DNA from 2 places in the Streptomyces sp. NPDC048353 genome. Region 2 is predicted to be linked to the other one. Evidence: predicted binding sites of a transcription regulator. Region 2 holds the regulator's gene; the other holds the start of a gene.
What was found. The regulator HspR, encoded in region 2, represses chaperone genes until heat shock. The targets are predictions, from matches to a motif close to TTGAGNNNNNNNNNCTCAA.

Region 1: lon (endopeptidase La) is a predicted target of HspR. The motif match lies at 7,536-7,554, and genes of this name have one in related genera.

The regions. Positions count from the first base shown of each region.
Region 1 is NZ_JBVJGU010000002.1:976,083-990,680, reverse strand. It holds gene ACZ6RC_RS09925 (sensor histidine kinase) at 1-1,221, opposite strand, end outside; gene ACZ6RC_RS09920 (hypothetical protein) at 1,587-2,378, shown strand; gene ACZ6RC_RS09915 (MarR family winged helix-turn-helix transcriptional regulator) at 2,495-2,977, opposite strand; gene ACZ6RC_RS09910 (lysozyme) at 3,221-4,057, shown strand; gene ACZ6RC_RS09905 (DUF5701 family protein) at 4,130-4,789, opposite strand; gene lon (endopeptidase La) at 5,069-7,513, opposite strand; gene ACZ6RC_RS09895 (GNAT family N-acetyltransferase) at 7,651-8,277, shown strand; gene ACZ6RC_RS09890 (hypothetical protein) at 8,433-9,023, shown strand; gene ACZ6RC_RS09885 (spermidine synthase family protein) at 9,329-9,994, shown strand; gene ACZ6RC_RS09880 (response regulator transcription factor) at 10,054-10,791, shown strand; gene ACZ6RC_RS09875 (HAMP domain-containing sensor histidine kinase) at 10,788-11,873, shown strand; gene ACZ6RC_RS09870 (multifunctional oxoglutarate decarboxylase/oxoglutarate dehydrogenase thiamine pyrophosphate-binding subunit/dihydrolipoyllysine-residue succinyltransferase subunit) at 12,133-14,598, shown strand, end outside.
Region 2 is NZ_JBVJGU010000005.1:437,481-451,385, forward strand. It holds gene ACZ6RC_RS20650 (phosphoribosyltransferase) at 1-281, shown strand, start outside; gene ACZ6RC_RS20655 (Yip1 family protein) at 356-1,237, opposite strand; gene ACZ6RC_RS20660 ((Fe-S)-binding protein) at 1,446-3,704, opposite strand; gene ACZ6RC_RS20665 (sugar transferase) at 3,848-4,399, opposite strand; gene dnaK (molecular chaperone DnaK) at 4,627-6,471, shown strand; gene grpE (nucleotide exchange factor GrpE) at 6,471-7,124, shown strand; gene dnaJ (molecular chaperone DnaJ) at 7,186-8,373, shown strand; gene ACZ6RC_RS20685 (heat shock protein transcriptional repressor HspR) at 8,378-8,830, shown strand; gene ACZ6RC_RS20690 (hypothetical protein) at 8,970-9,443, opposite strand; gene ACZ6RC_RS20695 (helix-turn-helix transcriptional regulator) at 9,446-10,429, opposite strand; gene ACZ6RC_RS20700 (hypothetical protein) at 10,558-10,836, shown strand; gene ACZ6RC_RS20705 ((2Fe-2S)-binding protein) at 10,833-11,153, shown strand; gene ACZ6RC_RS20710 (pyridoxamine 5'-phosphate oxidase family protein) at 11,289-11,702, opposite strand; gene clpB (ATP-dependent chaperone ClpB) at 11,802-13,905, shown strand, end outside.

The DNA of each region.
Region 1 (14,598 bases), on a different contig from region 2:
GGAGATGCCGACCGCGACGAGGAGGCAGCCGCCGAGGAACGCGATGCGCACTTCGAGGGCGGTGACGTCGTCGTCGCGGAGCTCGGTGAACCGCTCGACCTGTCCGGTGGCGAGCGCGGACTCGACTCCCCGCATCTGCTCGATGCGGGCGGAGAGCGCGGACCCCAGCTTCTCGTGGTCCGTCTTCCGCTCGGATGCGGACAGTTCCGGCTGGTCGGTGAGGCGGGCGAGGTAGCGTTCGGCGCTCTTGACGTCCGGTCCCGTGACCGTGGCGGCGAGGGAGTCGCGGCCCTCCGCGGTGGCGGCCTGGTCGAAGTCGGCGAGGGCGGCCAGTTCCCGGACCCGGGCCTGCTGCGCGGCGGCGGTCAGGGCGTCCCGGGCGCGGTCGGCCTCCTCCGCCCCCTCGGGCTCGTCCGGTACGTACGTACCGGTGACGGGGTCGTAGTGGGTGGTGCCGGTGGACTCCGGCTCCGGGACGGCGAGGGCGGCCAGGAGCAGGCCGCGGGCGGCGGAGGCCTGCTCGACGGCGCGGCCGAGGGCGGCGGGGGCCCTGGTGGCCTCGGCGGCGCGGGGCGGGGTCTTCTCGGCGAGTTCCTCGGCGAGGCCGTGGAGCTTGGCGATGATCTCCGAGTAGGCCCGGTGGGCCTCCAGGGCGGTGCCCTTGCCGGTGAGGGCGGTACGGCGGACGGAGGGCAGGGCGGCAAGGTCGCGGCGCAGCTCGGAGCCGGCGGCGGGCCGGATCTCGTCGATCTGCCGGTCGACCCGGGTGGAGCCGGCGCTGGTGATCTGGCGGCGGTCCTCGCGCGGGCCCTGCTGCTCGTCCCGGCCCGCGGCGATGTACGCGACGACCTCGTCGCGCTCGTCGGCGAGGGAGTGGGCGAGGGTGACGGCCTGGCGGTCGAGCTGGGCGAGGGTGACGAGCCGCTGGGAGTCGCTCAGTTCGCCGGAGGCGGTGAGGACGGCGGGGGCGCCGGCGGCCAGGACGGTGATCCCGACGAGGGCCACTCCGGCGACCAGGCGGTTGCGGACGCGCTTGGGGCGGCCGACGGGCGCCGCGGGGGGCGTGGTGCCCGCACCGCTCACGGGAACTGTACCGGGGCCGGGCAGGGGGGTGTTCGCGCCGGGGCCCTGGGCGTCGCCCGTGGACAGCGGGTCACCCGGGGTCTGGCTCCGCGTGCCGCTGTTGCTCCGAGGCCGCTTCTTCTGCACCGGTGCTCGCATTCTCGACTCGTCCGCCCATGAAGCAGAGGTGACGACCGGTCACGTGATAGAGCGCCCCCACCCCTGGTACGGCTTCCGACCATTCCAGCGCTTTTCTGGGAAGGGGACGCGCATCGGCCGCACCGCCACCCGAACGAGTGAACAACACTCCCGAGTTGGCGAACAACTTCCGCGGACGCCCGGCAGGGGGTCGCGCGGGGCCCCGGTTGGATCTTCCGCGCGGGCTTTGGCAGGATGCCCGCCCGCAGCTTCCCGGAGGCCGCCGTTCCGCCTGCCGTCCGGGCGTCGGGGGCTCGGTACGGGCCTGATTCGGCCGTCTGGAGGTGCTGTGAAGGAGTGATGCGCACGGGGGCAGACTGGGGATCATGCGTACCGACGTGGCCACTCTGCCCGGCAGCCCCGAACGCCCCAATGAGGACTGGGCCGCCGCTGCTCTTCCCGCTTCCGGCACGGGCGGGACGGTCGTGGTGCTGGACGGCGTGACGCCGCCGCTCGGAGCGTACGGATGTGTGCACGGAGTCCCCTGGTTCACCGCACGACTTGGCGGCGCTTTGACCGAACTGTCCGCTTCTCGGCCCGAGATGACGTTGTCCGGGATCCTCGCGTCGGCAATCCGGCGCACCGCGGACGCCCACCGGGGCAGCTGTGACCTTTCTCACGTCCGTACGCCGCAGGCGACGGTCGCGATGGCGCGCTGGGACGGGGAGCGGGTCGAACACCTGGTGCTGTCCGACGCCGTTCTGCTGCTGGAGGCGCCCGGCGGGGCGGTGCGGGCGGTGCGGGACGACCGGCTGGACCGCGTCCCGGCCGAGACGCTGCTCTCGCTGGAGGCGACGGACCGGCTGCGCAATCAGGAGGGCGGCTTCTTCACGGCGGCGGCGGATCCGGCGGTGGCCCGGTGGGCGGTGACCGGCACGACGCCGGCGGCGGAGGTACGGGCCCTGGCGGCGCTCACCGACGGCGCGGCGCGCTGGGTGGAGCGGTTCGGGGCGGGCGACTGGGCGGCCTGCGTGGGGGTGCTGCGCGCGGAGGGGGCGCCCGGCCTCCTCCGGCGCGTACGGGCGCTGGAGACGGCGGACGCCGCGGCGGGCGGCTCCCGCCGGGGGAAGCGGCACGACGACGCGACGGCGGTGTACGCGGAGCCGGCGGGGGCGTAGGCCGTGCCCGGGCGGCCGGTCCCGGAAGGCAGCCGGTCCCGGAGGGCAGCCGCGGAAGGCCGGCCCGCGGCAGGTGCGCCCGGAAGAAGCGGTCCCGAGGGGCCGGCCCCGAAAGGTCAGCTCTCCGCGCGGGTGTTCAGCTGGTGCAGCAGGCGGGCCAGTTCGGCGACCTCGCCCCGGTCCCAGTCGGCGAGCTTGCGGACGTACCGCCCGCGCCGGGCGTCCCGTACGCGCCGGAAGCGGCCCTGGCCCTCCTCCGTGAGCCGGACGAGCGAGGCGCGCCCGTCGGCCGGGTCGGGGTCGCGGGCGACGAGGCCGAGGTCCTCCAGGGCGCGCAGCTGACGGCTCATGGTCGCCTTGCCGACACCGAAGTAGCCGGCGAGATCGGTGGCCCGCTGCGGGCCGGTGTCGTCCAGCCGTACGAAGAGGCCGTAGGCGGCGGGCTCCAGTTCGGGGTGGACTTCGCGGGCCATCTCGCCGGACTGGGCGCGGGCGCGCCGGAGGAAGACCGCCAGCTCCCGTTCCAGCGCCAGGAATTCCTGGTCCACACCACTTCCGCCGGTGGGCCCGCCTTCACTTCCCGTACCGCTGCCGTGCACGTCAGCCCCCTCGCGCGCTTTCCGGTCGCTGAAAGTTTCCTTCGCCGACGGCCGTTCCCGCAGCTCCCTCAGTATTTCGCAGGAGTAGACCAACGGCAGCACCCGGCCCCTCTTCCGTGGGGCGGGTCTACGTGCGTAGCGTCTCTCCCGGCACCCGAATGACATGTCCACCGCAAGACCGGCGGGGGCATGGCACGGCCCTGCCCCCTCTTCCCCTCCCACCGAGCCTTTCGGAGGCACGCCATGCCCGTGCACAGATCCGGAAAGAACCTCGCCGGGGCCGCCCTCGCGGCCCTGAGCCTGCTCCTCCCCCTCACCCTCTCCGGCCCGGCGAACGCCGCGGACGACCCCGGCGCCCGGCAGGTGCCCGCCCGGGGCTCCGCGTGGATGGGCATGGGGGTGCCCGCGCACGACGGCCACGGCGGCAAGCCCGGCGGCGTCTCGGTCCAGGCCGGCCAGACCGAGGGCGTGGACGTCTCCAGCCACCAGGGGAATGTGGCCTGGTCGACCCTGTGGAACAGCGGGGTGCGGTGGGCCTACGTCAAGGCGACGGAGGGCACGTACTACAAGAACACGTACTTCTCGCAGCAGTACAACGGTTGGTACAACGTGGTCATGATCCGCGGGACGTACCACTTCGCGACCCCCGACACGACGACGGGCGCGGCGCAGGCGGACTACTTCGTGAACAACGGGGGCGGCTGGTCCAAGGACGGCAGGACGCTGCCGGGGGCGCTGGACATCGAGTGGAACCCGTACGGCGCGGCCTGCTACGGCAAGACGCAGTCCGGGATGGTGACCTGGATCCGCGACTTCCTCGACCGGTACAGGGCCAGGACCGGCCGCGACGCGGTGATCTACACCGCGACGAGCTGGTGGAAGCAGTGCACCGGCAACTACGGCGGCTTCGGGGCGGCGAACCCGCTCTGGGTCGCGCGGTACGCCACGGCGGTCGGCGAACTCCCGGCGGGGTGGCCGTACTACACGATGTGGCAGTACACCTCGTCCGGCCCGACGGTCGGCGACCACAACCACTTCAACGGCGACCTCTCACGGGTGCAGGCCCTGGCCAACGGCTGAGGCGGCGGCCGGCGGCTTCCCGGGCGCGCGGCGCGCCCGGGAAGCCGCCGCGGCCGCCGTCGTCCCTGGGGACTAGGCGACCCGGCCCGTGGTGGAGGCGAAGCCGAGCCAGGTGTGGCGGTTGTTCCACCAGCACCAGCCGACCTTGGGGGCGTCGCGCCGCTCGCGGCCGTCCCGGCCCGTGCCGTTGCTGATCCAGATCGCGGGGGTGCGCGCGTCGAAGGTGCCGTTCGCCTTGCGCAGCCGGGAGCCGATGGTCATGAAGCAGAGGTTGCGCTCCAGGGCCGCCGGCTGCTGGAGCACCCAGTGGATGCCCTCGCTGAGCAGCAGCGGGGTGCGGTCCTCCTTGGCCAGGGCGGGCAGCGCCTCGTCCGGGCTCCAGTTGGACATGTGGTCGCCGCGGTCGACGCCGGTGACGAGGTACAGCGGAGCGTCGGGCACCGGCACGGTGTCGAGCGGGGCGAACGCGTCGACGTCGGGCATGTCGACGACGACGAAGCCGGCCTTGTCGCCGCGCCGGAGCAGCGGCGCGAGCGCGGAGGCGGGCGCACGGTCCGGGTGGACGGCGAGCAGCGCGTCCTCGCGTGCGGCGCCGGCCCCCTCGGCGAAGGCGCGCAGCTCGTCGGCCGGTATGCCCGCGAGCTCGTGCACGCCGAGCTCGATCAGCCGCTCGGCCTGGGCGGCGAGCGGCGGAAGCGGGGGCAGTGCGGGGTTCGACGGGGTGTCGGTCAAGTCTCTCCTCGGTTCGTACGACGGCGGTACGGGCGGTGCGCAGGCGGTGCGCACGGTTCGGCGGTACACCCGGTACACGCGGGTAGGCAGCAGCAGAACGGCACAACCCCGTGAAATGTTCCCGGCCACGCCGTTCATTCCGCGTCAACTCCCCGCACGACGGCGGCCCTCGGCCCGGTGACCCCGCACACGCGCGCGTGGGGCGCCCCTTCGGAAAGGGGCGCCCCACGCCGTACCCGGATCTCCGTACGCAGATCTCCGTAGGCGTACCTCCGTCGCCTACGCCACTACGCTCACCGGGACCTCCGCCGGGGAGAGGGCGATGTCGAGGACCTGGCGCACGTCCGTGACCGGGTGGACGTCCAGCTTCTCCAGGATCTCGGCCGGGACGTCGTCCAGGTCCGGTTCGTTGCGCTTGGGGATCACGACCGTCGTGATGCCGGCGCGGTGGGCGGCGAGGAGCTTCTGCTTCACGCCGCCGATCGGCAGGACGCGGCCGGTCAGCGACACCTCGCCGGTCATCGCCACGTCCGTGCGGACCAGCCGGCCGGAGAGCAGCGAGGCCAGCGCGGTCGTCATGGTGACGCCCGCGCTCGGGCCGTCCTTGGGGACGGCGCCCGCCGGGAAGTGGATGTGCACGCCGCGGTCCTTCAGGCCGGTGACGGGCAGCTCCAGTTCGGCGCCGTGCGAGCGGAGGAAGGAGAGCGCGATCTGCGCGGACTCCTTCATCACGTCGCCGAGCTGACCGGTGAGCGTGAGCCCCGCCGCCCCCGTCTCCGGGTCGGCCAGCGAGGCCTCCACGAAGAGGACGTCACCGCCCGCCCCGGTGACCGCGAGGCCGGTCGCGACGCCGGGAACGGCGGTGCGCCGCTCGGCCGGGTCCTGGGCCGACTCGGGCACGTGATGCGGACGCCCGATCAGTCCCCGCAGGTCATCCGGGGTGATCGTGAGCGGCAGCTCGCGGTCGCCCAGTTCGTGCTCCGCCGCGACCTTCCGCAGCAGCCGGGCGATCGAGCGCTCCAGGGTGCGGACGCCCGCCTCCCGGGTGTACTCCCCGGCCAACTTCCGCAGCGAAGCGTCCTCCAGGACGACCTCGCCGGGCTCCAGGCCGGCCCGCTCCAGCTGCCGGGGCAGCAGGTGGTCGCGGGCGATGACGATCTTCTCGTCCTCGGTGTACCCGTCGAGCCGGACCAGCTCCATCCGGTCGAGCAGCGCCTCCGGGATGGCCTCCAGGACGTTCGCCGTCGCCAGGAAGACGACGTCGGAGAGGTCGAGTTCGACCTCCAGGTAGTGGTCCCGGAAGGTGTGGTTCTGCGCCGGGTCGAGGACCTCCAACAGGGCCGCGGCCGGGTCGCCCCGGAAGTCGGAGCCGACCTTGTCGATCTCGTCGAGCAGGACCACCGGGTTCATGGACCCGGCCTCCTTGACCGCCCGTACGATCCGTCCCGGCAGAGCGCCGACGTACGTCCGCCGGTGGCCGCGGATCTCCGCCTCGTCCCGTACGCCGCCGAGCGCGACCCGGACGAACTTCCGCCCCATGGCGTGCGCCACGGACTCGCCGAGCGAGGTCTTGCCGACGCCGGGCGGGCCGACGAGCGCGAGCACGGCGCCGCCGCGCCGGCCGCCGACCACGCCGAGGCCCCGCTCGGCGCGCCGCTTGCGCACCGCGAGGTACTCGGTGATCCGCTCCTTCACGTCCTCCAGGCCCGCGTGCTCGGCGTCGAGGACGGCCTTGGCGCCCTGGATGTCGTAACGGTCCTCGGTCCGCTCGTTCCACGGCAGCTCCAGGACGGTGTCCAGCCAGGTGCGGATCCAGGAGCCCTCCGGGGACTGGTCGCTGGACCGCTCCAGCTTCTCGACCTCCTTGAGCGCCGCCTCCCGCACCTTCTCGGGCAGGTCGGCGGCCTCCACGCGCGCGCGGTAGTCGTCGGACTCGTCGCCCTCGGACTCGCCGTTCAGCTCGCGCAGTTCCTTGCGTACGGCGTCGAGCTGGCGCCGCAGCAGGAACTCGCGCTGCTGCTTGTCGACACCCTCCTGGACGTCCTTGGCGATCGTCTCGGCGACGTCCTGCTCGGCCAGGTGCTCGCGCAGCTGCGCGGTGGCGAGCCGGAGGCGGGCGACCGGGTCGGCGGTCTCCAGGAGTTCGACCTTCTGCTCGACGGTGAGGAAGGGCGAGTAGCCGGAGTTGTCGGCGAGGGCGGCGACGCCGTCGATCTGCTGGACGCGGTCCACGACCTGCCAGGCGCCGCGCTTCTTCAGCCAGCTGGTGGCCAGCGCCTTGTACTCCTTGACCAGTTCGGTCACGGCGCCGGGCAGCGGGTCGGGCACGGTCTCCTCGACGACGGTCCCCTCGACCCACAGGGCCGCGCCGGGGCCGGTCGTCCCGGCGCCGATCCGCACACGGCCGCGACCGCGGATGAGCGCGCCGGGGTCGCCGTCGGAGAGCCGGCCGACCTGCTCGACGGTGCCGAGGACGCCTGTCCCGGCGTACGTCCCGTCGACGCGCGGCACCAGCAGCACCCGCGGCTTGCCCGCACCGCCACCCGCCCCGTCCCCGGCTCCGGCGGAGCCGGAGCGCGCGGCGGCCTGGGCGGCCTCCACCGCGGCGCGTACATCGGCGTCGGACAGGTCGAGCGGCACCACCATCCCCGGCAGCACCACCTCGTCGTCGAGCGGCAGCACGGGCAGGGTGAGCGTCGGGTACTCCGTGGACTCGGCAGTCATGATCTCCCCTTCGGCAGTCAAGTTGAGCTATGCCGACTCAATGCATGTGAGCCTCCGAATGTTCCCCTGCCGCCGTTCGCTCTCAGCGATCACCCTCGCGCGGCCCGCCACCCTGCCGATGTAATACCTCCATGGATATGGGAGCTATTACAGCCGCGTGGGTGGCGGGCTGGACCGTCTCACGCGGCACCCCGCCCGCCGTCCCCGAGCCCTGGGGCTACCGCATCGACGTCGGCCTGCCGCGGCACGTCTTCCGCCATGTCCTGCCGGCCCCCGACGCGGTCTCGGTGGGCAAGCTCTGCGCGGACGTCACCGAGCCGTACGCCTGGCTGAAGATCATGGCGACGGCCGAGGAGGCCGCGGAGTGGATCACTCCGGGCTGGTCGATCCCCGACGACCCCGGCTTCATGATGTGCAAGCGCCTCGACGCGCGCGTGCGTCCGCCCGCGCCGGAGGGGTACGCCCGGACGACCGAGGTCACCGACGGCGTGATCCGCGTCAGGATCCTCGCCCCGGACGGCACCCTCGCCGCGCGCGGGCAGATCGCCCCGACCGGCTCGACGGCGGTCGCCGACCAGGTCGAGACCGACCCCGCCCACCGCCGGCGCGGCCTCGGCTCCAACGTCATGCGCGCCCTCGAAGCGGCCGCCGCGCAGACCGGGGCGGTGACAGGGGTCCTCTCGGCGACGACGGACGGCATCGGCCTGTACGGGACGCTGGGGTGGCGGTACGAGGGTCCGCTCACCGGGATCGTGCGTGCCTGAAGCCGGCTGTCTTGCCGTCACGGATGGACCGTGCCCCCGGCTCCGACCGCCGGCTCTCGGCGCCCGGCTGTCGGCTCGGATGCCCTCACCCGGCCTCTGTTCAACCGGACCCGCCGGAAGGCATGCTCGGGCGCATGGGACAGAGGGGTGGGCGCGTGAGGCGGGTCGGCCGGAACACGGGCGCGCGGACGGGGCGGGACCGTCGGCCGTACGCGAGGCTGTGGGCCGTCGCGGTGATGCTGGGCGCGGCGCTGACCGTGGCCGGCTGCGGGCCGGACGCGCCCCCACCCCGCGCCTACTCCCCCACGACGGCGCCCGGTTCCGACGCGCCGACCCCGCCCTCCGCTCCGCCCGAGGTGAGCGTCCCGCCGACCCCGACGGCGAGCGACCACCGGCCGGGCCCGCGGGAAGTCCTCGTCGAAGTCGGCGTCAGCGGCGGCTACGCCGGAGTGAACAACCAGCTGGTCGTCCACTACGACGGCGGCTACACCACCCGCTCCGGCACCGGGCCGGCGCGGACCGGCCGGATGACCCCCGCCCAGGTCGCGGAACTCCGCGCCGCGCTGGAGGCCCCGGCGTACGCGGCGGTGCCCGTACGCCCCACTGGTAAGCCCGTCTTCGACGGCTTCCGGTACGTCGTGTCGCACCGGTACCGGGTCGTCGTCGCCGCGGACGGCGAGCTTCCGGCGGCCCTGCGGCGGGTCTTCGACGCCCTTCCCGACGGCGGCCCGCCGACGACCCCCTGACCCCGCACCGCGTCCCCGACACCGGTCGGTGCGCCCGCCCGGGCCCGTACCCCCGCCTCCCGGACGACGCCGCGCCTCACCGAAGGACCCGCCGGAGAACTGCCGCCTCCTCCCCAGGTGCCTCTGGCGAGTGAGCCGAAGGGGCCGTCGGGGGAACACGGCCGAGCGCGCGCAGCTCCCGAGGAACGAGGGAGCGAGCACGTACGGCCGTGTGAGTCCGACTCTCAGGCCCCGGAGGCGAACCGAGCCTCCAAAAAAATAGGATGGCGGGACGACCCGCCGAGCCCGAGATCGGAGCGAGAACCATGTCGAGTCCCGTCACCCTCGACCGCCGCGAGGGACCGTACGGAGAGGTCGTGTTGCGCCGCCGCGGCGACGACTTCGAGATCATCGTGAACGGCACGTTCCTCATGGACACCTCCGATGGGCGTTCCGAGCGGACGCTGATCGACGCGGCGATGGAGGCGCTCGGCGGACGTCATGGCGCCTCGGTCCTGATCGGCGGTCTCGGTGTCGGCTTCTCCCTGGCGCACGCGGCCGCCGACCCGCGGTGGGCGCGGATCGCGGTGGTGGAGCGGGAGGACGCGATCATCGACTGGCACCGGGGTGGCCCGTTGGCCGCGGTCTCGGGCGCCGCCCTGGCGGATCCGCGGTGCGTGATCCTGCACACGGACATGATCGAGTACCTGCACGACTCCCCCGACACCTTCGACGCGATCTGTCTGGACATCGACAACGGCCCGGGCTGGACCGTCACCGAAGGCAACGAATCCCTGTACTCCGCCGAGGGTTTGGCGGCCTGTGCGGCCCGCCTCAACCCCGGTGGGATCCTCGCCGTCTGGTCCGCGCAGCCGTCCGCCGATTTCGAAGCAACCTTGCGGAATGCCGGATTCAGCGGGGTACGGACGGAAGAGATCCCGGTTGCCCGGGGCGTCCCGGACGTGGTGCACCTCGGCATCAGGCCTGCGTAGCCGGGACGCCGCCGCTGCCTCTACGCTGCTGACCGACATCAGCTACGCAAGGCAGGGCAATGGAGCAGACACACACCACTCACCACGGTGCGGCGGCCACTCCGGGCGCGCAGCGGCGTGTGCTGGTCGTCGAGGACGACACGACGATCGTGGATGCGATCTCCGCGCGGTTGCGGGCGGAGGGGTTCCTCGTCCAGACGGCGACGGACGGTCCGGCGGCCGTCGACGCGGCGGAGGCCTGGCAGCCGGACCTGATGCTGCTGGACGTGATGCTCCCGGGCTTCGACGGCCTGGAGGTGTGCCGCCGGGTCCAGGCCCAGCGGCCCGTGCCGGTCCTGATGCTCACCGCCCGGGACGACGAGACGGACATGCTGGTCGGGCTCGGCGTCGGCGCCGACGACTACATGACCAAGCCGTTCTCCATGCGCGAGCTGGCCGCCCGGGTGCACGTCCTGCTGCGGCGGGTGGAGCGGGCCGCGATGGCGGCCGTGACCCCGCGCAGCGGCATCCTGCGCCTCGGCGAGCTGGAGATCGACCACGCGCAGCGCCGGGTCCGGGTCCGGGCCGAGGACGTCCATCTGACGCCCACCGAGTTCGACCTGCTGGTCTGCCTGGCGAACACCCCCCGCGCGGTCCTCTCCCGGGAGCAGCTGCTCGCGGAGGTGTGGGACTGGGCGGACGCCTCGGGGACCCGGACCGTGGACAGCCACATCAAGGCGCTGCGCCGGAAGATCGGGGCGGAGCGGATCCGTACCGTCCACGGCGTCGGCTACGCCCTGGAGACACCGGCGCCGTGATCCGCCGCGAGGCGCGTACGAGACGCCGGATCGCCATCTCGATCAAGACCAAGCTGGGCACGCTGGTCGTCGGGGCGGTCCTGCTGACCTCCGGGCTCGCCCTGGTGGCGATCAGGACCTCGACGGAGTTCCGGTACATCACGGTCTTCGCGATGATCGCGACGCTGCTGATCACCCAGTTCGTGGCGCAGTCGCTGACGGCGCCGCTGGACGAGATGAACACGGTGGCCGGGTCGATCTCGCGCGGCGACTTCAGCCGGCGGGTGCGCGGCGCGGACCGCCGGGACGAGCTGGGGGACCTCGCCTCGACGATCAATCGGATGGCGGACGACCTGGAGGCGGTCGACCGGCACCGCAAGGAGTTGGTGGCGAATGTCTCGCACGAGCTGCGGACGCCCATCGCCGCGCTCCGAGCGGTTCTGGAGAACGTGGTCGACGGGGTCTCCGAGGCGGACCCGGAGACGATGCGGACGGCGCTGAAGCAGACCGAGCGGCTGGGCCGGCTGGTGGAGACCCTGCTCGACCTGTCACGTCTTGACAACGGTGTCGTCACGCTGAAGGCACGGCGGTTCGAGGTGTGGCCTTACCTGTCGGGGGTGCTGCGGGAGGCCAATCTGGCCGCGTCGCAGCGCGGTCTGACGACCACCTCCGGCCTGCACCGGCGTACGGACGTCCATCTGCACCTCGACGTCTCGCCGCCGGAGCTCACGGCGCACGCGGACGCGGAGCGGCTGCACCAGGTGATGGCCAATCTCATCGACAACGCGGTGAAGCACTCGCCCGCGCACGGCCGGGTGACCGTACGGGCCCGGCGGGGGGCCTGGCCGGACTCGCTGGCGCTGGAGGTGGAGGACGAGGGCCCGGGCATCCCGGAGCACCTGCGCCGCACGGTCTTCGAGCGGTTCAACCGGGGATCGGTGCCGGCCCAGTCGGGTCCGGGCAGCGACGGCGGCACAGGGTTGGGGCTGGCGATCGCCCGCTGGGCGGTGGATCTGCACGGCGGGGAGATCGGAGTGGCCGAATCGTCACGCGGCTGCCGTATCCAGGTCACCCTTCCGGGCGGCCCTCCGGCGCGGGATTGACGTAGGGTTCGAACCGGAAGGACCAGGCCCGCGGGTACGTGGTCAGGGTTGCGGGCCCCAGGGGGCCGCAACCCCCGTCTCCCCTACCCGGGAGAGGGCAGAACCACGCTTGTTTCCCGCCATTCCATGCCCCGAAACGCTCCGTCAAGTGTGACTTGCGCGACGTTGGAGTGCCCGGCCTGCACCTCCCGGCCAGGGAGGCGTAGCCTTTATTTCCGCTGTCCATCACCTTGTGAAGCGGAAGAGGGCGGTTACCGCCGTGTCGTCTCAGTCCCCCAGTAACTCGAGCATCTCCACCGACCAAGACGGGCAGGGTCAGAACCCTGCGACCGCCTTCGGCGCCAATGAGTGGCTCGTCGACGAGATCTACCAGCAGTACCTCCAGGACCCGAATTCGGTCGATCGTGCCTGGTGGGACTTCTTCGCCGACTACAAGCCCGGCTCTTCGGAGACTCCCGCCGCCGCGGGGGCGGCCGGAGCCACCCCGACCCCGCCGGCCACGTCGCCGGCCCCGAGCGCGCCCGCCGCGCCGCAGGCGGGCCCCGCACAGGCCGCGCCTGCCGCCCCGGCGGCTCCGGCGGCTCCGGCCCAGGCCGCGCCGGCCCAGGCGCCCGCCAAGCCCGCGGCGGCCGCTCCGGCCCCGAAGGCGCCGGCCCCGGCCGCCAAGGCCCCGGCCCAGGCTCCGGCGAAGCCCGCCGCCGCTCCGGCGGCCGAGGCCCCGGCCGGTCCCGAGCTGATCACCCTGCGCGGCCCCGCCGCCGCCGTGGCGAAGAACATGAACGCCTCGCTGGAGGTGCCGACGGCCACGTCCGTCCGCGCCGTCCCGGTGAAGCTGCTCTTCGACAACCGGATCGTGATCAACAACCACCTCAAGCGCGCCCGGGGCGGGAAGATCTCCTTCACGCACCTCATCGGGTACGCCATGGTGCAGGCGATCAAGGCCATGCCGTCGATGAACTACTCCTTCGCGGAGAAGGACGGCAAGCCGACCCTGGTCAAGCCGGAGCACGTGAACTTCGGTCTCGCGATCGACCTGGTGAAGCCCAACGGCGACCGCCAGCTCGTCGTCGCCGGCATCAAGAAGGCCGAGACCCTGAACTTCTTCGAGTTCTGGCAGGCCTACGAGGACATCGTCAAGCGCGCCCGCGTCGGCAAGCTGACGATGGAGGACTTCTCCGGCGTCACGGTCTCGCTGACCAACCCCGGCGGCCTCGGCACCGTCCACTCCGTGCCGCGTCTGATGCCCGGGCAGTCCGTCATCATGGGCGTCGGCTCGATGGACTACCCCGCCGAGTTCCAGGGCACCTCCCAGGACACCCTGAACAAGCTGGGCATCTCCAAGGTCATGACGCTGACGTCGACCTACGACCACCGGGTCATCCAGGGCGCCGCCTCCGGCGAGTTCCTGCGGATCGTCGCCAACCTCCTCCTCGGCGAGGAGGGCTTCTACGACGACATCTTCAAGGCCCTGCGCATCCCGTACGAGCCGGTCCGCTGGCTCAAGGACATCGACGCCTCGCACGACGACGACGTCACCAAGGCCGCGCGGGTCTTCGAGCTGATCCACTCCTACCGGGTCCGCGGCCACGTCATGGCCGACACCGACCCGCTGGAGTACCGCCAGCGCAAGCACCCCGACCTGGACATCACCGAGCACGGCCTCACCCTGTGGGACCTGGAGCGCGAGTTCGCGGTCGGCGGCTTCGCCGGCAAGTCGATGATGAAGCTCCGCGACATCCTCGGCGTGCTCCGCGACTCGTACTGCCGCACCACCGGCGTCGAGTTCATGCACATCCAGGACCCGAAGCAGCGCAAGTGGATCCAGGACCGCGTCGAGCGCTCGCACTCCAAGCCGGAGCGCGAGGAGCAGCTGCGGATCCTGCGCCGGCTGAACGCCGCCGAGGCGTTCGAGACCTTCCTGCAGACCAAGTACGTCGGCCAGAAGCGGTTCTCCCTGGAGGGCGGCGAGTCCGTCATCCCGCTGCTCGACGCGGTCATCGACTCCGCCGCCGAGTCCCGCCTGGACGAGGTCGTCATCGGCATGGCCCACCGCGGCCGCCTGAACGTCCTCGCCAACATCGTCGGCAAGTCGTACGCGCAGATCTTCCGCGAGTTCGAGGGCAACCTCGACCCGAAGTCGATGCACGGCTCCGGCGACGTGAAGTACCACCTGGGCGCCCAGGGCACCTTCACCGGCCTGGACGGCGAGCAGATCAAGGTCTCGCTCACCGCCAACCCCTCGCACCTGGAGGCGGTCGACCCGGTCCTGGAGGGTGTCGTCCGCGCCAAGCAGGACGTCATCAACAAGGGCGGCACGGACTTCACCGTCCTGCCCGTCGCCCTGCACGGCGACGCGGCCTTCGCCGGCCAGGGCGTCGTCGCCGAGACGCTGAACATGTCGCAGCTGCGCGGTTACCGCACCGGCGGCACGGTCCACATCGTCATCAACAACCAGGTCGGCTTCACCGCCGCCCCGGAGTCCTCGCGTTCCTCGATGTACGCGACCGACGTGGCCCGCATGATCGAGGCGCCGATCTTCCACGTGAACGGCGACGACCCGGAGGCCGTGGTCCGCGTCGCGCGGCTCGCCTTCGAGTTCCGCCAGACGTTCAACAAGGACGTCGTGATCGACCTCATCTGCTACCGCCGCCGCGGTCACAACGAGGGCGACAACCCGCAGTTCACCAACCCGCAGATGTACAACCTGATCGACAAGAAGCGTTCG
Region 2 (13,905 bases):
AGATGCCGGTCATGCTGGCGCCCGTCCCCAACGCGATCGACTTCTCCGACAAGAAGGTCCTGATCGCCGACGACGTCGCCGACACCGGCAAGACGCTCAAGCTCGTCCACGACTTCTGCGTCGACCACGTCGCCGAGGTCCGCTCCGCGGTCGTCTACGAGAAGTCGCACTCCCTGGTGAAGTGCGAGTACGTGTGGAAGAAGACCGACGAGTGGATCAACTTCCCCTGGTCGGTCGAGCCGCCCGTCGTCCGGCGCGCGGGCCAGGTCCTCGACGCCTGAGGCGGCTTCCCCGGCCGTACGAGAAGAGGGGCCCCGCCGTTCTCCACGGCGGGGCCCCTCTTCTCGTACGCGGCTTACAGCGTGCCCAGCTTGATGATCGACAGCAGCGCCACCAGCTGGATCGCCGAGGCGCCCAGCGCCTTCGGCCACGGCAGGTCGTGGGAGCGGCTCACCATCGCCGTGAGGAGGGCGCCGGCGGCCAGCCAGGTGACCCAGCCGAGGACCTGGACGAGGCCGTTCTCGCCGCCCAGGAAGATCGCGAAGAGCAGTCGGGGCGCGTCCGTGATCGACATGATCAGCATCGACAGGCCGACGGTCGGCTGCCAGGAGCCGTCCCCGCCGAGCTGGCGGGCGAGGGTGTGCGTGACGACGCCCAGGATCAGTCCGCCGATGACGAAGCCGACGCCGGTCATCAGGACGTACGGGATCGCCGTCGACAGGGTCGCGTTGATGGCCTCTTCGCGCGCCTGGTCGAAGCCGAAGATCGCGAGCAGGCCGTAGAGGAAGGTCACGACGAGCGCGGGGCCCCAGACGGGGTAGTCCCGCATCTGCAGGAACGTCGGCGCGGGGCGCAGGACGATGCCGCTCAGCAGGGCCTTCCAGGGCAGCCGGGGGCCCGTGGGGCCGGGGGCCGCGCCCGCCTGGTAGGTGGCGCTGTCGCCGTACGGGTCGTCGTGGATGCTGAACGCCCGCGTGTGGCCCGGGTTGTCCGCCGTGCCCGCGTGCGGCTGCTGGGCGTGCTGCGGGTGCTGCGCGTGCGGGTCGCCGAAGTACTCCGGCTCCCCGTACTGCTGCCCGTACGGCTGCTGCCCGTACTGCTGTCCGCCCTGACCCTGCGGGGGCCACTGCTGCTGCGGGTACGGCGGCGGGGCCGCCTGGTACCCGTTCGGCGCCTGCTGCGGTCGTTGTTGCGGGGGGCGGTTGTCCCGGCCGCGTCCGTTCCTGAATCCAGCCACGTCATCGAACGTACCCGCTCCCGCCCCGCGGGGCTCAATCAGCACCGACCTTGCCACTGAGCTGTGACATCCCCTAGGGGGCCTCAGGGGGCCTCAGGGGCGCGGGAGACGGGCGGCCCGCCCGTACGGAAGGAGCACCGCCCGTACGTACGAGAGGACCGCCCCGCTCGCTCGCGGGACGGTCCTCTCCAGACGTACGGCGCCGGGGCTACTGCGCCGGCTCGGGCTCCGGCTCCGGCTCGGCCGGGAGCTGTTCCACCGGCTTCTTCACCGAGTCGAGCAGCAACTGGGCCACGTCCACGACCTGGACGGACTCCTTCGCCTTGCCGTCGTTCTTCTTGCCGTTGACCGAGTCGGTCAGCATGACCAGGCAGAACGGGCAGGCGGTGGAGACGATGTCCGGGTTGAGGGACAGGGCCTCGTCGACGCGCTCGTTGTTGATGCGCTTGCCGATCCGCTCCTCCATCCACATCCGCGCGCCGCCGGCGCCGCAGCAGAAGCCGCGCTCCTTGTGGCGGTGCATCTCCTGCTGGCGCAGGCCCGGGACGGCCGACATGATCTCGCGCGGGGGCGTGTAGACCTTGTTGTGGCGGCCCAGGTAGCAGGGGTCGTGGTAGGTGATGAGCCCGTCGACCGGCGTCACCGGGATCAGCTTGCCCTCGTCGATGAGGTGCTGGAGCAGCTGCGTGTGGTGGATGACCTCGAACTCGCCGCCCAGCTGCGGGTACTCGTTCGCGATCGTGTTGAAGCAGTGCGGGCAGGTGGCGACGATCTTCTTCGCCGACTTCGGCTTCTTCGTCTCCGGGTCGTCGTCGTCCTCGCCGAACGCCATGTTCAGCATCGCGACGTTCTCCTGGCCGAGCTGCTGGAAGAGCGGCTCGTTGCCCAGGCGGCGGGGCGAGTCACCGGTGCACTTCTCCTCGCCGCCCATGATCGCGAACTTGACGCCCGCCATGTGCAGCAGTTCGGCGAAGGCCTTGGTGGTCTTCTTGGCCCGGTCCTCCAGGGCGCCGGCGCAGCCGACCCAGTAGAGGTAGTCGACCTCGGTGAGGTCCTCGACGTCCTTGCCGACGATCGGGACCTCGAAGTCGACCTCCTTGGTCCACTCGACGCGCTGCTTCTTCGCCAGGCCCCAGGGGTTGCCCTTCTTCTCCAGGTTCTTCAGCATCGTGCCGGCCTCCGAGGGGAAGGCGGACTCGATCATCACCTGGTAGCGGCGCATGTCGACGATGTGGTCGATGTGCTCGATGTCGACCGGGCACTGCTCGACGCAGGCGCCGCAGGTGGTGCAGGACCACAGGACGTCCGGGTCGATGACGCCGTTCTCCTCGGCGGTGCCGATCAGCGGACGCTCGGCCTCCGCGAGGGCGGCGGCGGGGACGTCCTTGAGCTGCTCCTCGGACGCCTGCTCGTTGCCCTCCATGTCCTTGCCGCCGCCCGCGAGGAGGTACGGCGCCTTGGCGTGCGCGTGGTCGCGCAGGGCCATGATCAGGAGCTTGGGGGAGAGCGGCTTGCCGGTGTTCCAGGCGGGGCACTGCGACTGGCAGCGGCCGCACTCGGTGCAGGTGGAGAAGTCGAGGATGCCCTTCCAGGAGAACTGCTCGACCTGGGAGACACCGAAGACGGCGTCCTCGGCCGGGTCCTCCCAGTCGATCTCCTTGCCGGCGGTCGTCATCGGCAGCAGCGGGCCGAGGGCGGTGGAGCCGTCGGAGTTCCGCTTGAACCAGATGTTCGGGAAGCCGAGGAAGCGGTGCCAGGCGACACCCATGTTGGTGTTCAGCGAGACCGTGATCATCCAGGTGAAGGACGTGACGATCTTCAGCGCCGCGAAGAAGTAGGTGAGGTGCTGGATCGTGCCCAGGCTCAGCCCGTCGAGGGCGGCGATCAGCGGGTACGAGGCGAAGAAGCCGGGCTCCCAGCTCGTCACGTGGTGCTGGACGCCCTCCAGGGCGCGCAGCGTCATGATGCAGACGCCGACGATGAGGATGACGGCCTCGACGAAGTACGCCTGGCCGGTCTTCGAGCCCGCGAAACGGGACTTGCGGCCCGCCCCGCCCGGCCGGTTCAGCTGCCGGATCACGATCAGGGTCAGGATGCCGAGGACCGTCATCAGACCGAGGAACTCGGTGAAGATCTCGTACGGCAGCCAGTCGCCGATGAACGGGATCAGCCAGTCGGCCTGGAACAGCTGGCCGAAGGCGTTGACGATGGTGAGCAGCAGGGAGAAGAAGCCCACCGCCACGAACCAGTGCGCGACGCCGACGATGCCCCAGCGGTTCATACGGGTGTGGCCGAGGAACTCCTTGACCAGGGTGACGGTGCGCTGCGTGGGGTCGCCGGTGCGCGTGCCCGCGGGCACGGGCTGGCCGAGCTTCACGAAGCGGTAGATCTGCGCGATGGCGCGCCCGAACAGCGCGACGGCCACCACCGTGATGACGATCGACACGACGATCGCGGCGAGTTGCATTTGGGGCTCCTCGGGCGGGCCTGCGAGGCGGAGTGCCGACACTGCCGAGTGTGGCACTACTAAGCGGTAACTTATTCAGTCCGTGCTGAGATTACCGCTTCGGGGCGCCCCGCTGTAGCGGCGCCCGCGGTGATCTGTGTCGCTCAGGCAAGCCTTGCCGGCGGGGCCTCTCCGGTCGCCGCGCGACGTCTGCGGACTGCTGGAAGCGTACGCGCCAGGATGGCGAGATCCATCCCCAGCCAGTGATGGTCCACATAGTGGAGGTCGAGCAGCTCCCGCTCCTCCCAGGGCAGGTCGGAGCGGTCGCTGATCTGCCACAGGCCGGTGAGGCCGGGGCGTACGGAGAGCCGGCGGCGGGTCTCGCCCGCGCACTCGCGGTGGGCGGGGACCAGAGGGCACGGGCCGACCAGGGACATCTCCCCGCGGACCACGTGGAGCAGCAGCGGGAGCGCGGCGAGCGGCCCGGGGGTGCGGAAGGTCAGTATCCGGAACGTCCTGCCGTCGCGGCCGGCCATCGTGCGGCGGCGCAGGACTCCCGTCCCGTCGGCCCCCTGCGCCCCTCCCTCGTCCGGCCGCGCGGCGGCACCCCCGCCCGCCCGCGCGGCGAGCGACAGCGCGACGAGGGTGAAGAGGGGGGACAGGAGCAGCAGAAGGGTGAGTCCGCCCATGAGGTCGAGTGCGCGCTTGGCCGTCATGCCCCCACCACACCCTTTCGTGGGATATTCGTGAGGTATCGGACTCTCTCACGGAGGGGTGTCCGAGCCGGGGGAGCGACGCGCCCGAGGGGCGGTCGGTGGGGCCTCTTTGAGCCGAAGGCAGCGCGAAGAGTTGAGCCGACACGACTCAGGTCTGTTGACGCGAGAGAACCGGTCGTGCATCCTTGAGCCAGATCCACTCAAGTCAGTCAGCTGGAGGAATCGAAATGGCACGTGCGGTCGGCATCGACCTGGGCACGACTAACTCCGTCGTCAGCGTTCTCGAAGGCGGCGAGCCCACCGTCATCACCAACGCCGAGGGCGCCAGGACCACGCCGTCCGTCGTCGCCTTCGCCAAGAACGGCGAGGTGCTCGTCGGCGAGGTGGCCAAGCGCCAGGCGGTCACGAACGTCGACAGGACCATCCGGTCGGTCAAGCGCCACATGGGCACCGACTGGAAGATCGACATCGACGGCAAGAGCTTCAACCCGCAGCAGATGAGCGCCTTCATCCTGCAGAAGCTGAAGCGCGACGCCGAGTCCTACCTGGGCGAGAAGGTCGTCGACGCGGTCATCACCGTCCCGGCCTACTTCAACGACTCGGAGCGTCAGGCGACGAAGGAGGCCGGTGAGATCGCGGGCCTCAACGTCCTGCGCATCGTCAACGAGCCGACCGCGGCCGCCCTGGCCTACGGCCTGGACAAGGACGACCAGACGATCCTCGTCTTCGACCTCGGTGGCGGCACCTTCGACGTGTCCCTCCTGGAGATCGGCGACGGCGTCGTCGAGGTGAAGGCCACCAACGGTGACAACCACCTCGGTGGCGACGACTGGGACCAGCGCGTCGTCGACTACCTGGTGAAGCAGTTCGCCAACGGCCACGGCGTCGACCTGGCCAAGGACAAGATGGCTCTCCAGCGTCTCCGCGAGGCCGCGGAGAAGGCGAAGATCGAGCTGTCGTCCTCCACGGAGACGTCGATCAACCTGCCGTACATCACGGCCTCCGCCGAGGGCCCGCTGCACCTGGAGGAGAAGCTCACCCGGGCGCAGTTCCAGCAGCTCACGGCCGACCTGCTCGAGCGCTGCAAGACCCCGTTCCACAACGTCATCAAGGACGCGGGCATCCAGCTCTCCGAGATCGACCACGTCGTCCTGGTCGGTGGCTCCACCCGTATGCCCGCCGTCGCCGAGCTCGTCAAGGAGCTGACCGGCGGTCAGGAGGCCAACAAGGGTGTGAACCCCGACGAGGTCGTCGCCATCGGCGCCGCCCTGCAGGCCGGTGTCCTCAAGGGCGAGGTCAAGGACGTCCTGCTCCTCGACGTCACCCCGCTGTCGCTTGGTATCGAGACCAAGGGCGGCATCATGACCAAGCTCATCGAGCGCAACACCACGATCCCGACCAAGCGGTCCGAGATCTTCACCACGGCCGAGGACAACCAGCCGTCCGTGCAGATCCAGGTCTACCAGGGCGAGCGCGAGATCGCGGCGTACAACAAGAAGCTCGGGATGTTCGAGCTGACCGGTCTGCCGCCGGCGCCGCGTGGCGTCCCGCAGATCGAGGTCGCCTTCGACATCGACGCCAACGGCATCATGCACGTGACCGCGAAGGACCTGGGCACGGGCAAGGAGCAGAAGATGACCGTCACCGGCGGCTCCTCGCTGCCGAAGGACGAGGTCGACCGGATGCGCCAGGAGGCCGAGCAGTACGCGGACGAGGACCACCGTCGTCGCGAGGCCGCCGAGTCCCGCAACCAGGGCGAGCAGCTCGTCTACCAGACGGAGAAGTTCCTCAAGGACAACGAGGACAAGGTCCCCGGTGAGGTCAAGACCGAGGTCGAGACCGCCGTCGCCGAGCTGAAGGAGAAGCTCAAGGGCGAGGACACCGCGGAGATCCGTACGGCCACCGAGAAGGTCGCGGCCGTCTCCCAGAAGCTCGGCCAGGCGATGTACGCCGACGCCCAGGCCGCGCAGGCCGCGGGCGGCGAGGCCCCGGGCGCCGACGCCAAGGCCGACGACGACGTCGTCGACGCCGAGATCGTCGACGACGAGAAGCCGAAGGGCGGCGCTGCCTGATGACGGAGGAGACCCCGGGCTTCGAGGAGAAGCCCGACGTCCCCTCCGGCGCCGAATCCGACGACGCCGCCGAAGCCGCCGAGGCCCCCTCCCAGGAGGAGGGCTCGGCGGCCCCGGCCGGGGACGCAGCGCAGACAGCCGGTCTGACGGCCCAGCTGGACCAGCTCCGCAGCGCGCTCGGTGAGCGCACCGCGGACCTCCAGCGGCTCCAGGCCGAGTACCAGAACTACCGCCGCCGCGTGGAGCGGGACCGGGTCACGGTCAAGGAGATCGCCGTCGCGAGCCTCCTGGGCGAGCTCCTGCCCGTGCTCGACGACGTCGGCAGGGCCCGCGACCACGGCGAGCTCGTGGGCGGGTTCAAGTCGGTGGCCGAATCGCTGGAGACCGTCGTCGCCAAGATGGGACTCCAGCAGTTCGGCAAGGAGGGCGAGCCCTTCGACCCGACGATCCACGAGGCCCTCATGCACTCGTACGCGCCGGACGTCACCGAGACGACCTGCGTGGCGATCCTGCAGCCGGGGTACCGAATCGGCGAGCGGACCATCCGGCCCGCGCGCGTGGCGGTGGCCGAGCCCCAGCCCGGGGCGACGCCGGCCGCGAAGGAAGAGAAGTCGGCAGACGAGGAGAGCGGTGGCCCCGAGGAGACCGTGTGACCCGAGTCGGGTCACACGCCCCCGGGGCTAGCGCGAAGATCGTCCGGGAGGAGGGACGTCGATGAGCACGAAGGACTTCGTCGAGAAGGACTACTACAAGGTTCTCGGCGTCCCCAAGGACGCCACCGACGCCGAGATCAAGAAGGCGTACCGGAAGCTCGCCCGCGAGAACCACCCGGACGCCAACACGGGCGACACCAAGGCGGAGGAGCGCTTCAAGGAGATCTCCGAGGCGAACGACGTCCTCGGCGACCCCAAGAAGCGCAAGGAGTACGACGACGCCCGCGCCCTGTTCGGCAACGGAGGCTTCCGTGCCGGACCGGGCGGGGCGGGCGGAACGTTCAACTTCGACCTGGGCGACCTCTTCGGGGGCGCCCAGGGCCCGGCCGGCGCCGGTGCCGGCGGCTTCGGCGGCGGCCTGGGCGACGTCTTCGGCGGACTGTTCAACCGGGGCGCGGGCGGCGGCGCGGGGACGCGCACGCAGCCGCGCCGCGGCCAGGACATCGAGTCCGAGGTGACGCTCAGCTTCACCGAGGCGGTCGACGGGGCCACCGTGCCCCTGCGGATGTCTTCCCAGCAGCCCTGCAAGGCCTGTTCGGGCACCGGCGACAAGAACGGCACCCCGCGGGTCTGCCCGACCTGCGTCGGCACCGGTCAGGTCTCCCGCGGCGGCAGCGGCTCGTTCTCGCTCACCGACCCCTGCGTGGACTGCAAGGGGCGCGGCCTCATCGCCGAGACCCCCTGCGAGGTCTGCAAGGGCAGCGGGCGGGCCAAGTCCTCCCGCACCATGCAGGTCCGCATCCCCGCCGGTGTCTCCGACGGCCAGCGGATCCGGCTGCGCGGCAAGGGCGCGCCCGGCGAGCGGGGCGGGCCGAACGGCGACCTCTACGTCGTCGTCCACGTCGACGCCCACCCGGTCTTCGGCCGCAAGGACGACAACCTCACCGTCACCGTGCCCGTCAGCTTCCACGAGGCGGCGCTCGGCGGCGAGATCAAGGTACCGACCCTCGGCGGCCCCGCGGTGACGCTGAAGCTGCCCGCCGGCACGCCCAACGGCCGGACCATGCGCGCCCGCGGCAAGGGCGCGGTCCGCAAGGACGGCACCCGGGGCGACCTGCTGGTGACGGTGGAGGTCGCGGTGCCCCAGGAACTGGACGACAAGGCCCGCGAAGCCCTCGAGACGTACCGCGAGGCGACGGCGGGCGAGGACCCCAGAGCAGAACTCTTCCAGGCCGCGAAGGGAGCTTGACGCGATGGACATCCGACCGGGGCGCAGCCGCAACCCGTACGAACTGACCGACGAGACACCGGTGTACGTCATCTCGGTGGCCGCCCAGCTCTCCGGGCTGCACCCGCAGACCCTTCGGCAGTACGACCGCCTCGGTCTGGTCTCCCCGGACCGGACGGCCGGGCGCGGCCGGCGCTACTCGGCCCGTGACATCGAACTGCTGCGCACCGTCCAGCAGTTGTCGCAGGACGAGGGCATCAACCTGGCGGGTATCAAGCGCATCATCGAGCTGGAGAACCAGGTCGCGGCGCTCCAGTCCCGGGTGGCCGAGCTGTCGGCGGCCGTGGACGGCGCGGCGATGGCGATGCGGCAGCGCGAGGCGCAGGTGCACGCGTCGTACCGCCGTGACCTGGTGCCGTACCAGGACGTCCAGCAGGCGAGCGCGCTGGTGGTCTGGCGCCCCAAGCGCGGCGAGTGACCCCGGCGGCCCCGTAGGCCACACTGCCCCGCAGGCCGCGTAGCTTCCCACAGGCCCCTTCCGTACCGGTGTTCCGGCGCGGGAGGGGCCTCGCGCGTGCCAGGGGGCGTACGGACCCCTCCGCGCCGCCCCTCGCCCCTTACGGGATCAGTTCGCTCACGATGTCGCCGACCGTCTCCCACGCGGGCGCCGCGCCGGTGCCGAAGGCGGCGGCGAGGGCGGTGCCCACGGCGATGTCCTGGGGGCGGAGCTCCGCCGGGGCCGTCCAGTCGGTGTCGACCCGGCCGTCGCCCGAGGACTCCAGGGTGCCCAGCCGGCGGCCGCCGCGCAGCAGCCGGCTGTCCACGTGCGAGCAGGGGATCAGGCGGTACCGCGCGCCGGCGACCTTCGCGTCGACGCGGTAGGACCGGCGCAGCAGACGGCCCCGGGCCGGCCGGATCCCGGCGGGCCGGCCGTCGACGGTGAGCGTCAGCGCGCGCCGGTCCCGGGTGCCGATGGGGACGAGGGCGTTCACCCCGGTCCCGGGCGCCCGGACCACCTCGACGGTGGGCAGCCCGTGGCCGGACACCCGCAGCGTGCCCGCCGGGCCGTCCAGGTCGATCCGTACGTACACGATCAGCCGTCCTGTTCGAGGATGCCGGACTGGGCGATGAGGAAGCCCAGCTGGGCCCGGCTGCCGCTGCCCAGGGCGGCGGCGAGCTTGGCGATGTGGGCGCGGCAGGTGCGCACGTTCATCCCGAGGCGGCGCGCGATGGCCTCGTCGACATGGCCTTCGACGAGGAGCTTGGCGATGGAGCGCTGGACGCCCCCGATGCCGTCCACGGACGGGCTGTAGGGGATCTCGTCCTCCCACGGCACGCCGTGCAGCCAGAACTGGTCGAAGACGCCGACGAGGTACTGCACCAGCCCTTCGTGGCGCAGTTCCAGCGCCACCCGGCGGTCCGAGCGGGCGGGCACGAAGGCGACCTTGCGGTCGACGATGATCAGCCGGTCGATGATCTCCTCGAGGGTGCGCACCTCCAGCCCGTACGGCGCGATCCGCTCGACGTACCCCATGGTGGCCGAGTGGTGGCGCGCGGTGTGCTGGTAGAGGGTGCGCATGCGGATCCCGCGGTCGAGCAGGGGCTCCACCCGGCGCAGCCCCGCCTGCACCACCTCGGGCTTGCGCCCGCTGCCCGGCTGGATGGTGAGCAGCTCCTCGCCGCACTCGTTGATGACCCGGTCGAGCGTGGCATTGATGAGGCTGAGGCCCTCCAGGACGGTGATCGCCTGGGTCGCCGACGGGTCCGGCGCGTTGATCGTCATGAATGGCTCGAACGTGTCCGCCAGCGAGATGGCCAGCTGCCGGCGCTGCTGGATCTCCCGCTCGATGGGGTGTATGAGCTTGTTCAGCGCGATGGACGGCGGGATGGGCCGCAGCCACTGCGTGTCGTCCGGGTCGGGGTGCAGCAGCGACAGTTCGATCAGGCAGGGGACCGGTTCCACCTCCGCGCGGGCGATCCTGCCGGCTCTCAGCGCGGTCGCGTAGAGACGTTTTCCGGCGTCGCACAGCTCGCCCGGACCGTGCCGTGTGTCGGTATCACCCTGCTTCGGCTCCATTTGCACCCCCCTCAGGGTCCTGAATTACAGGAACATGATGCCTGGCATCGCTGGTGGAAGGGTTCGGAGTGAGCCATCGTCTTATTCGCGGGGGAGGAGGTAATGATCAAAAGAGGTGGAGATCGGCCATGACCAGGATGGTTCGTGCACTTGGCGCCATAGCTTTCGCTGCTGCGGCTGCCCTCGGCGCTCTCGCCCTCGACGGCGAGCCGACGTGGGACACGCCGCCCGCGAACAACGTTGTCGCCGCCCCGGGCGAACCGACGTGGGACTCCACGCCGACGGTCGCGGGTGAGCCCACGTGGGACTTCGCGCCGACGGCCAAGGGGGAGCCCACGTGGGACTCCGTCAAGACCGTCGAGCGCGAGCCGACGTGGGACTCCCTCCCGGCGGGCGCGGACGCATGACCGTGCCGCCGGACGACCGGGTCTTCCGGCGGGAGATGGCCTCGGCCTATCGATCCGGGTGGCATTTCATCGATCTCGTCACGGCCATTCCCCACCGTGGTGATTCGTTGATGGTCACCCTCTTCGGAGAACCGATCGTCGTCGCTCGTGAGCAGGACGAGGACGTCCGCGCCTACCGGTGCCTGCGGAGGCCGCGTGGCGCCCCGCAACCGGTCCGCTGTGCCATCCGGTACGGCATGATTTTCGTCAATCTCGATCAGCGGGACCACCAGCTGCTCGAGCCCGAGACCATCACCGCCACCCCCCGCAGTGCCTGAGCGATTCCCCCGTCGTTGTAGATCGCTCAGGTGCTTCCCCCACACAGCGGCGCCATCGCGGACCTGAAACGCGATGGCGCCGTTGTGCTGCCCGGGCGCGGTTCCCCCGCCCCCGCCCGGGGCCCGGTCCCGGTGTCAGGCGCGGCCCATCGCGCGGGTCAGCGCGATCTCGATGACCACCCGGTCCGGGTTCGGCGCCGGGACCCGGCCGTAGCGCGTGGCGTAACGGTCCACCGCGTCCGCGACGACCTCCGGCTCCGTGCGGATCCGGGCCACGCCCTCCAGGGTCGCCCAGCGCCCCTTGTCCACCTGGCAGACCGCGACCCGCGCGCCCTCGGGGCCCGCCGCCAGGACGTTGGCCACCTTGCGGCTGTGCTTGTTGGTGATCACCCGGGCGATGCCCTTCTCGCCGCCCTCGGGGTCGTACGTCACGCCCACCGCCACGACGTGCGGGGTGCCGTCGGCGCGCGGCGTGGTGAGGGTGCACATGTGGTACTCCCGCCAGAAGCTGAGGTACGAGTCGTCCGGGTTCCTCGGGTCAGTCGCCATGCCGCGAAGCCTATCCTTGAGCGGAATAGACTCAACTTTGTGTACGCTGTACGAGTCATGCGTGATGGCAGCACGGTTTGACAGGAGGAGAGACCGCACGTGGACGCCGAACTGACCAACAAGAGCCGGGACGCCCTCAACGCGGCCACCAGCCGCGCGGTGTCCGAGGGGCATCCCGATCTGACCCCCGCGCACCTTCTCCTGGCGCTCCTGGCGGGCCAGGACAACGAGAACATCACCGACCTCCTCGCCGCCGTCGACGCCGATCAGGCCGCTGTACGGTCCGGTGCGGAGCGGCTCCTCGCCGCCCAGCCCAGCGTGACCGGATCCACGGTCGCGCCGCCGCAGCCCAACCGCGAGCTGCTCGCCGTCGTCGCCGACGCCGACCGGCGCGCCAAGGAGCTCGGGGACGACTACCTGTCCACCGAGCACCTGCTGATCGGGATCGCGGCGAAGGGCGGTCAGGCGGGCGAACTCCTCGCCCAGCAGGGGGCGAGTGCCACGAGCCTCCTGGACGCGTTCGAGAAGAGCAGGGGAGGGCGCCGGGTGACCACACCGGACCCGGAGGGTCAGTACAAGGCGCTGGAGAAGTTCGGCACGGACTTCACGGCGGCCGCGCGGGAAGGGAAGCTGGACCCCGTCATCGGGCGTGACCAGGAGATCCGGCGCGTCGTCCAGGTGCTCTCGCGCCGGACCAAGAACAACCCCGTCCTCATCGGCGAGCCCGGCGTCGGCAAGACCGCCGTCGTCGAGGGCCTGGCCCAGCGGATCGTCAAGGGCGACGTCCCCGAGTCCCTGCGGAACAAGCGTCTGGTCTCCCTCGACCTCGGCGCGATGGTCGCCGGCGCCAAGTACCGCGGCGAGTTCGAGGAGCGCCTGAAGACCGTCCTCTCCGAGATCAAGGAGAGCGACGGCCAGATCATCACCTTCATCGACGAGCTGCACACCGTCGTCGGCGCGGGCGCCGGCGGCGACTCCGCCATGGACGCCGGCAACATGCTCAAGCCGATGCTGGCCCGCGGCGAGCTGCGCATGGTCGGCGCGACGACCCTCGACGAGTACCGCGAGCGGATCGAGAAGGACCCCGCCCTGGAGCGCCGCTTCCAGCAGGTCCTCGTCGCCGAGCCCTCCGTCGAGGACACCATCGCGATCCTGCGCGGCCTCAAGGGCCGGTACGAGGCCCACCACAAGGTCCAGATCGCCGACTCCGCCCTCGTCGCCGCCGCCACCCTCTCCGACCGGTACATCACCTCCCGCTTCCTGCCGGACAAGGCCATCGACCTCGTCGACGAGGCCGCCTCCCGGCTCCGGATGGAGATCGACTCCTCGCCCGTGGAGATCGACGAGCTCCAGCGCGCCGTGGACCGGCTGCGCATGGAGGAGCTGGCGCTGAAGAACGAGAGCGACCCCGCCTCCGTCCAGCGCCTGGAGAAGCTGCGCCGCGACCTCGCCGACAAGGAGGAGGAGCTGCGCGGGCTGACCGCCCGCTGGGAGAAGGAGAAGCAGGGCCTCAACCGCGTCGGCGAGCTGAAGGAGAAGCTCGACGAGCTGCGCGGCCAGGCCGAGCGCGCCCAGCGCGACGGCGACTTCGACACCGCCTCCAAGCTGCTGTACGGCGAGATCCCGTCCGTGGAGCGGGAGCTGGAGGAGGCCAGCGAGGCCGAGCAGGAGGCCGCCAAGGACACCATGGTCAAGGAGGAGGTCGGCCCCGACGACATCGCCGACGTGGTCGGCTCCTGGACCGGCATCCCGGCCGGCCGCCTCCTGGAGGGCGAGACGCAGAAGCTGCTCCGGATGGAGGACGAGCTGGGGCGGCGCCTGATCGGCCAGACCGAGGCCGTGCGGGCCGTCTCCGACGCCGTGCGCCGCACCCGCGCCGGGATCGCCGACCCGGACCGGCCCACCGGCTCCTTCCTCTTCCTCGGCCCCACCGGCGTCGGCAAGACCGAGCTGGCCAAGGCGCTCGCGGACTTCCTCTTCGACGACGAGCGGGCCATGGTCCGCATCGACATGTCGGAGTACGGCGAGAAGCACAGCGTGGCCCGGCTGGTCGGCGCGCCCCCCGGCTACGTCGGCTACGAGGAGGGCGGCCAGCTCACCGAGGCGGTGCGCCGCCGCCCGTACAGCGTGGTCCTGCTCGACGAGGTGGAGAAGGCGCACCCGGAGGTCTTCGACATCCTGCTCCAGGTCCTCGACGACGGCC